4 regions of the Saccharophagus degradans 2-40 genome follow, and region 4 is predicted to be linked to each of the others. Evidence: predicted binding sites of a transcription regulator. Region 4 holds the regulator's gene; each other region holds the start of a gene.

Region 1 (2,191 bases), 1.6 Mb from region 4:
CGTGCTTGTACTATCAACCGTATTTGGTGCCTTAATGTTTGTGGTAGAGGGGCCGGAGCATGGGTTTACCAGTATTCCTAGAAGCATCTACTGGACGATTGTTACCATTACCACCGTGGGCTACGGTGATATAACGCCACAAACAACACTGGGGCAGGTTATCGCCTCGGCGGCTATGCTTACTGGCTATTCTATTCTTGCGGTACCCACGGGTATTCTTACAGCGGAATTGTTCCAAGAAATGACCCGCGAAAGACAGTTTGCGCGCTGCAATAGTTGTGAAAAGCTGGGCCATGAGCGCGATGCCAAACACTGCAAGCACTGTGGCAGTGTTTTGGAATCGATAGCCGATAAGCCCGAACCCATACCGCGCGGGCGGCTGTAGAGTGGGGCAGTGGTTTAGTCTGCCTCAGTAAGGGACAGCTCTTTTTGACGCGGGCGAGTGCCGTATAGTTTGGATTGACGCCGCGCTTGCTTCTCGATGTTTTTAGGGTGGTTTAACCAGTCTATTAGGTGAAAATTACCGTCATAATCTTCAGCAATGGCGGTACACGATTCCACCCAGTCTCCGGTATTTAAATAGCTAATACCTTCAATTGTTTTGTTCGCAGCTTGGTGTATGTGGCCACACACTACACCATCAAACCCCTGTCGTTTGGCGCCATGGGCTACTGCGACTTCGTAGTCGTGTATGTATTCTTTGGCGCGTTTTATATGCGTTTTTAAAAAGGCCGCGAATGACCAATACCCATAACCGTAGCGCGCGCGTATGCGGTTGGATAGACGGTTAATTTGCATCAGTATGTCGTAGCCCTTGTCGCCTATATATTTTAACGCTTTGCTGCAGCGGGTTACGCTTTCAAATTGGTCGCCATGAATAATTAGAAAGCGCTTATTTTGCGCGGTTACGTGGGTAAACCGATTATGCAGTTGTATGTTGTCGAATTGCATGTTGGCGTACTTGCGCAAGAATTCGTCATGGTTGCCCGTAATGTAGTAGATAGGGGTTCCATTTTTGGCGAGTTTTAAAATACGGCGAATCACTTTATTGAAGTGTTTGTGCCAAAAGACGCCAGAGCGCATTTTCCAGCCGTCAAAAATATCCCCCACTAAGTACAGCTGATCACAGGAGTAGTGCTTTAAAAAGTCGTTAAGTGCGTCAGCTTTGCAGTCTTTGGTGCCTAAATGTACATCGGAGATAAATAAAGTGCGGTATTTCAAGCTAAGTTCCTTGGCCGTCTTCTGCGTCGCGTAGGTGTCTAGGTACATGGTTACAAACCACTTAGATATTGAGTTGCTCTAGTGTTAGCTAGGCGTGTGACCGGTTTGTGACAGTTTGGTTAAAAGTTGGTGAAGCAGAAGCGGTAAATAACGCCAAATATTGGCGCCATAAGCTTTGATTTGGCAGCATCCATACTTAAGTCACCCAACGCGGTCGTTATCCTTGTCTATACTCCATTAAGCACATTAATAATGTACACATCGATTAGCTGGCAGGGCAGAAGATATGTCGCCTATGTTGGCTATTCGTTTTGCGCATCTGTTATCGCGGTCTGGTTCGGTCGCAACAATGTATTAACTATTGTGAGCGTTTATGGCGACTGTGTTTTCAAGCACAACAGGGGTGATTGGTCAGCTCCCCACTAACAAGCAAGCGAATGATAGCTCGGCAAAGGATAGTTATTTCGATCTGGCAGGGATTCTAGATGCCATGTCCGGGATGGTGTTCTTATTAGATCGCTGGGGTGTGATTCAGCTGGCAAATAGTCTCGCATTAAAATTGTGTAACGGTGAAAATCCCGTTGGCAAAAATGTGATGGAGCTTGATTGTGGCTGGCAAGATGCCAGTGCGTGCCAGCGCGATATTCTATACGTAGTTCGAAGCGGCTTAGCAAAGCGTGGCTCAGTTGAAAATATTTTTGTTGAAGGGCAAATGCGCTGTTACTGCGTTGATATTGCCCCCGCGAGTAAACATGCTCACTCCCCAGTAGGTGTTTTTCTTACGCTTACAGACATTACCCATCAAGAAGACAGTTTACGCGCGCTGCGCGATAGTGAATCGCGCCATAGGGCTTTCATCGCCAGTAGTGCAGATGCTATTTGGGCCTATGAGCTTGTGCCACCTGTCGATATCTCGCTACCCGTTAATCAGCAGGTAGATTTAATTATGCGCCGGGCACTACTAACAGAG
Region 2 (2,191 bases), 200 kb from region 4:
CACTTCTAAGCGTACGGCGGTACCAAAGCGGCGAGAGTGCAATTCACCGCGCAGGGCGCGGGCTAAATCGGCAATACCCTCTACGTCTACGTCGAGGTCGGCGTTGCGGGTTAAACGAAACTGGTAGCAGCCTTTTACTTCCATGCCGGGGAAGAGCTGGTCGGCGTGGGCGTGAATCATCGACGACAAGAAAATAAAGTTGTGGCCGGGGTTGCCCAAGTCTTCTGGCAATTTGATGATGCGTGGCAAGGTGCGCGGTGCAGGCACTATCGCGTAGTTTAAATCGCGGCCAAAGGCATCTTTACCTTCTAGCTCTACAATGAAGTTAAGACTTTTGTTTACTAATCGCGGGAAGGGGTGCGCAGGGTCTAAGCCTATGGGGCTAATAATGGGCAGTACTTCGGTTTCAATAAAGTTGTTTACCCACGCGCTTTGCTCATCAGACCATTCGCTGCGACGCAAAAAGCGAATATCTTCTTTTTCCAATGCAGGAAACAAGATGTTATTCAGTATTTCATACTGTTTTTCCACCGTTTCGTGGCAAATACGGCTAATTTCGCGCAGGGTTTCTTTGGGGTGTGCGCCGTCTAAGCCTGCGGTTTCACGCTCAAACTTAATACTTTGCATGAGGCCTGCAACGCGAATTTCAAAAAACTCATCGAGGTTTGAGCTAAAAATAAGCAGAAACTTTAGCCGCTCTAAAATGGGGTGGCTTTCGTCTAGCGCTTGCTCCAGTACACGTTGATTAAAAGCTAAGTGGCTGAGTTCGCGATTGATATAGTACGCGGGGTCATCCAAACTGATACTGGGTGCAGAATCATCTAATTCGGGTAGGTCGGAGTCTGCAGAGTTCATTTCAATCATAGTGTGTGTTACCAGCGGAGGAATGTCATAAAACCGTTATGGTATGTACGGAGTATGACAAGAAAAGTACGCAGAGGTCGGTAGTTTAAGAAACCATTCGGCTCAACGGGGTCCAAAACCCATTACGTTTTGCCTAAGTTTAATCTGCGCGGGCTAAATATTCACGTTTTTCAACATTATTAAGCAAAGGTTTGCATGACCCCTAAAAAAATTGGAGTGCTGTTAGTTGTTGCGCTGTGTGTATGCGCGTTCTTTTATTTTGATTTAGACCGCTATATTGCCGTGGGTTTAATGCGCGATTGGGTGGCGCAATCGCCGGTTATGGCATCCACCATTTTTGCCCTACTGTATTTTATGGTTGCCGCACTTAGCTTACCCGGTACTGGTGCCATGACGTTGCTGGCCGGTGCTGTGTTTGGGTTGTGGTGGGGCTTTTTATTGGTGAGCTTCGCCAGCACCATTGGTGCCACGGTTAATATGTTGGTATCGCGGCTTTTGCTGCGCGATTGGGTAACCCGTCGTTTTCGCACAAGCTTAGAACGCGTTAACGAAGGGGTAGAGCGCGAAGGCAGCTTTTATTTGTTTTCTATTCGCTTAATTCCCTTGGTGCCCTTTTTTGTTGTGAACCCCGTATTCGGTTTAACCAATATGCGCGCAACAACCTTTTATTGGGTAAGCCAAGTAGGCATGGTGCCGGGCACATTGCTGTATGTGAACGCGGGGGTAGCGTTAGGGGCGTTAGATTCCATTTCTATGGGGGCAATTTTCACCCCGCAAATTATAGGTTCTTTGGTTTTACTTGCTCTGTTTCCATGGGTGGCAAAAGCGATTGTGGAAGCGGTTAAACGCAAGCGCACCTTGGCTAAATATAAAAAGCCCAAGCACTTTGATGCCAATTTAATTGTGATTGGTGCTGGCAGTGGTGGTTTGGTGGCGGCTTATATTGCCGCGGCGGTTAAAGCAAAAGTGATATTGGTAGAAAAAGATTTAATGGGCGGCGACTGCTTAAATACCGGTTGTGTACCGAGCAAGGCACTTATTAAAGCCGCTAAAGTGGCCCATCAAACACGCAACGCGCAGCACTTGGGGATAAACGCCCAGCCAGAGATTGATTTTGCCAAGGTGATGCAACACGTAAAAGGCGCGGTTAAGCAAATAGAGCCGCACGACTCGGTGGAGCGCTACACCTCTTTGGGGGTAGATTGTGTGCAGGGTGAGGCCGAAATTATTTCGCCTTATGAAGTAAGGGTGAACGGCAAGGTGCTGGCGGCTAAAAATATTATTGTGGCAACCGGCGCGGCGCCGAGCGTGCGGCCAATTGAAGGTT
Region 3 (2,191 bases), 840 kb from region 4:
AAGCATTACCCACATAGGAATAGCTGCTTTGGCATGAATAGCGCCGCCTTGGAATGCGTCCACAATGGCAGCTAATGGGCCAACCGCGTTGGCTACGTCGTTCGCGCCGTGGGCGAAGCTCAATAGGCCTGCTGCGAATATAAGAGGAATAGTAAACAAGTTGTTCACGCTTTCGCGAGAGTTATCCATGCGCAGCGCTTGGCGAATAACGGTACGTCGGCTGAATAGATACACGACAACAGCGATAACGGCACCAATTAATACGGCTTGATATAGCTCGGCTTTCCAAAGCTTTTTTATGCCCTTAAGGATTAAGTAAACACTAAAGGCCCACGCCATTACACCTACTAGTACAGGCACGTAAGTTTTTGCGGCAGTAACTTTATCGTTGCGGTACATAATTAAGCGTTTGATGAGTGCCAAGGTGCCCGCAGCAATTACACCACCCATTACTGGCGAGATAACCCAGCTAGCTACAATGGCGCCCATAACCGGCCAGTTGGCAATGCTCATACCGCCTGCGGCCAATCCAGCACCGAGTACACCGCCAACAATTGAATGAGTAGTCGAAACGGGTGCGCCCATCCAAGTGGCAAAGTTAAGCCACAAAGCGCCGCCCAGCAGTGCCCCAGCCATTAACCATATATATTCACGTGTATCGGTGACCAAGCTTGGGTCGATAATGCCTTTCTTAATAGTAGACACAACATCGCCGCCGGCGATAATTGCCCCCGCCGCCTCACACACACCTGCAATACAGATAGCAGCAAACAAAGAAAGCGCGCCAGAACCAACAGCTGGCCCTACGTTGTTGGCTACGTCGTTGGCGCCAATGTTTAGCGCCATGTAGCCACCAGTAACCGCAGCAAATATAAGCAGGTAATTGCTCGCGCCTACTGTGCTAAGTACATACACAAAAACGGCAGCCAAAAAGGCAATACATACTCCGTAACGTATACCCCAATGAATATTTTCTAGGCCGGAAGGCTTAGTGGCTTGCATAGAGTGGTCCCCTAGTTGCAGATACACGCGTCCACGTGAAGGTGGCGCGCAAGTAGTTATATAAAAGTGGGCGTATTGTCATAAAAACATCATCAAATAGCCAGCCAAGTTCTAGAAATAATGCAATTAATCTTAGTTCATATTAAGGGGCGAAGTTTAAAGAGTGGTAATGCCGCTCAACTAGCGTTAAAGCGTGCCATTGAGTGAATAAATTTGTTCGCAAAGTGGGATTAACGGCGTTTTTAATGGTGGGGTGCTTGTGCCGAAAAGTTTACTGGCACGCGAAAGTGAATGAATTGGTACATGTGGGCTAATGCTTTAGCTGTATTGGAGGTTTTTTTAACTTATTGATTTTTATGGGGTATTTTCTTTTAAAGAGTGGTTTTAGGTGTATTTAGGGAATGGTTTAAGCACCTTGGCAAAATTTGCAGGGGGTATTTTTAATGTGAATTCTCCCGAACGCGTGCCACAAGCCGATTGACGCGCAAAATGCGGCGACGGTGACTAGCGCTATTGGCAATATGCGTTTAATCGTCGTGCTAGGTAGGGATCTCTCCACCCGTTTTAGGTTGCCTTCTCGATGATCTTCCTCGGCTCTCGTGTGTGTGGTGTAGTTGTAAAGGATTGGTTAGGTCCATTTTAGGTGCATACATCACTCTGCCAAATTGATGGGTGTCAATGAGGCGCAGTGACTGCTTTATGTAGTCGCTATCACGCAAGAGTAATTGTGCCCCTTGCCGGTTGGTCATTGCTAAAAGGCAAATGCTAAATGGTAAGGGGCTTCTTTTACAGCTTTGGCCGAGGGTTAACCTAAGGGTTAGTTACACGAATAAATAACAATAAGCGTGCTGCGGTCTAGGCATATATAAGCCCTAGCACCCAAAGCGCAAACAAACTAAGTGCGAAACCTAATTCCAATAACCTACAAAGGCTGAAAATAATGAAAAAACTAAAGCTTCTAGAACTTTCGCTGGTGGTGTTGGTAGCCCTAGGGCTAGCGAGCTGCGGCGGTTCTGACGACAAAAAAACGCCAGACCCAGTAGAAGAACCCGTGGGTGAACCAGAATCAGAGCCTGAATCAGAGCCAGAATCTGAACCCGAATCTGAGCCAGAACCAGAAAACGCATGGCAATTGCTGTGGGAAGATAATTTCGACAGCGAAATAAGCGCATCTAACTGGGGCTTCGAA
Region 4 (2,191 bases):
GTGGGTCGCCGTATTTGCCGTTTTCGAAGTATTTTACGAAACGCGGGTGGCGAATAATGTTGGTTAATTTGTGGCCGTGATCTACATCGCGCAGGTCGAACATTTGCTTGGCGGCTTCGTTCCACCATTCAATATTACCAAGCGAATCTAGTAGCACCACGCCGTCGGTTAGTGCCGAGGTCATATCTTGTACTCGGCTAACCACCGCTTGTAAACGCAGCTTTTCTTTTTGGTAGCGTTTGCGCAGCAGCACTACGTCTTCGGCTATTTCACCAAAAATGCCATATAGCTCGTTGCGCGGGTTGGTTTTGCGGCGTGCTGCAATTATCCAAGCTTCTAAGCGGGTGATGTTGTAAAACAACCAGCACACGTACAGCAGCAGTGCTAAGCACATTACTGCCAAAAAATAGCCTACTGCTACGCCAACTATGGCTGCGGCTGCCATAGACAGTACAAACCAGCGCAGCTCTACGGCAAAACCTCTGCGTATCATAAAAGCACTTAATGTGAGTCGAACATCAGTTGATGTTAGGCCTTTAGAGCGACCTTATTAGAAAAGCGGTAACCCGCACCACGCACAGTTTGAATAAAACGGTCGTGGCCTTCAAGGGATAATGCTTTGCGCAAGCGTCTAATGTGAACATCTACCGTGCGTTCTTCTACATACACATTGCCGCCCCACACGTGGTCGAGCAATTGGTTGCGGGTGTAAACGCGTTCTTGGTGGGTAAGAAAGAATTCTAGTAGGCGGTATTCTGTAGGGCCCATTTGCACAGGCATATCGCTAATGGTTACGCGGTGGCTTATAGGGTCTAGGCACAGGCCTTCTACTTGAATAGGCTCGCTAATGCCCATTGAGTCGGTGCGACGCAATACGGCCTTTAGGCGCGCTACTAGCTCACGTGGTGAGAAGGGCTTGGTGATGTAATCGTCGGCACCCACCTCTAAGCCTTGTACTTTATTATCCTCTTCGCCTTTGGCGGTAAGCATAATAATAGGAATTTCACTGGTAACTTCGTCGCGCTTAAGGCGGCGGGCCAATTCAATACCGCTTGTGCCTGGCAGCATCCAGTCTAATAAAATGAGGTCGGGTTTTTTATCGACAATTAAGCTGTGTGCTTGTTGTGCGTCCCCGGCTTCCAATACCGCATATTCTGCCATTTCCAGTGCAACACGTAACATGTCGCGAATTGGCGGCTCGTCATCAACTACTAAAATCGTCTTTTCAATCATTACAGCTAACCTGACTCTCGTCTGTACAAAGTACGGAATGTAGGTTGATTATTTAAAGGTTTTGTTTCCGTTTTATGACAAATAGCACACCACAGCACTTATTTCATTATTTTGGTGTTTAGTTTGTTATGAGCTTGTCCACCAAAATGCCGAGAAAAACCACTAAACCTACCCAATTGTTATGCAAAAATGCACGAAAACACGCGTTCGGTTCGCGGTTGCGAATTAAATATTGTTGATAGGCAAAAAGACCACCTGCAACCAATAAAGACACCTTAAAGCTAAAGCCTAGCCCAAAGCGCTCCCCTGCCATGGCCATAGCCACCAGTGCCATTAGCTGCAAACAGGCGGTTATGATGCGATCTTGATCGCCAAATAGGATAGCGGTGGACTTCACCCCAATTTTTAAATCGTCTTCTCTGTCTGCCATTGCGTAGAAGGTGTCGTAGGCCACTGTCCACAGTACAACAGCGGTATATAGCACCCAAATGGCTTCGGGTAGCTGGTTGGTTTGTGCGGCGAAGGCCATAGGAATAGACCACGCAAAAGCGGCACCCAACACTATTTGTGGCAACTGGGTGTAGCGTTTCATAAAGGGGTAGCAAAAGGCTAGTAGCGCCCCGCCGAACGAAAGCTTTATGGTAAGTGGGTTGGTAAATAGCACCAAAATAAACGCAATAACCAGCAATGCCACAAAAAATAGCACCGCTTGTTTGGGGGTTATTAACCCAGTAACTAGGGGGCGGTTTGCTGTGCGACGCACATGGCCGTCTATCTTGCGGTCGGCAAAATCGTTAATTACACAGCCTGCAGACCGCATAAGCACTACACCCAGCACAAAAATAACCAACACATCCCAATCGGGCAAACCATCTGCGGCTATCCACAGGCTCCACAGTGTAGGCCAGAGCACTAAATAAATACCTATGGGCCTATCTAAGCGCATAAGTTTTGCATA

Evidence for each region. Region 4 encodes PhoB, which activates phosphate uptake and scavenging genes when phosphate is short. Its sites were predicted from a motif close to TGTCATAAANNTGTAACA; they were not measured.
Region 1: SDE_RS13510 (UDP-2,3-diacylglucosamine diphosphatase) is a predicted target of PhoB. The motif match lies at 1,317-1,334, and genes of this name have one in related genera.
Region 2: ppk1 (polyphosphate kinase 1) is a predicted target of PhoB. The motif match lies at 888-905, and genes of this name have one in related genera.
Region 3: SDE_RS16355 (inorganic phosphate transporter) is a predicted target of PhoB. The motif match lies at 1,079-1,096, and genes of this name have one in related genera.

What each region holds. Positions count from the first base shown of each region.
Region 1 covers NC_007912.1:3,273,182-3,275,372, reverse strand. The annotation lists gene SDE_RS13515 (ion transporter) at 1-385, shown strand, start outside; gene SDE_RS13510 (UDP-2,3-diacylglucosamine diphosphatase) at 400-1,221, opposite strand; gene SDE_RS13505 (EAL domain-containing protein) at 1,595-2,191, shown strand, end outside.
Region 2 covers NC_007912.1:4,632,532-4,634,722, reverse strand. The annotation lists gene ppk1 (polyphosphate kinase 1) at 1-864, opposite strand, end outside; gene SDE_RS19080 (FAD-dependent oxidoreductase) at 1,060-2,191, shown strand, end outside.
Region 3 covers NC_007912.1:3,994,542-3,996,732, reverse strand. The annotation lists gene SDE_RS16355 (inorganic phosphate transporter) at 1-1,002, opposite strand, end outside; gene SDE_RS22890 (glycoside hydrolase family 16 protein) at 1,943-2,191, shown strand, end outside.
Region 4 covers NC_007912.1:4,837,042-4,839,232, reverse strand. The annotation lists gene phoR (phosphate regulon sensor histidine kinase PhoR) at 1-493, opposite strand, end outside; gene phoB (phosphate regulon transcriptional regulator PhoB) at 529-1,233, opposite strand; gene ubiA (4-hydroxybenzoate octaprenyltransferase) at 1,352-2,191, opposite strand, start outside.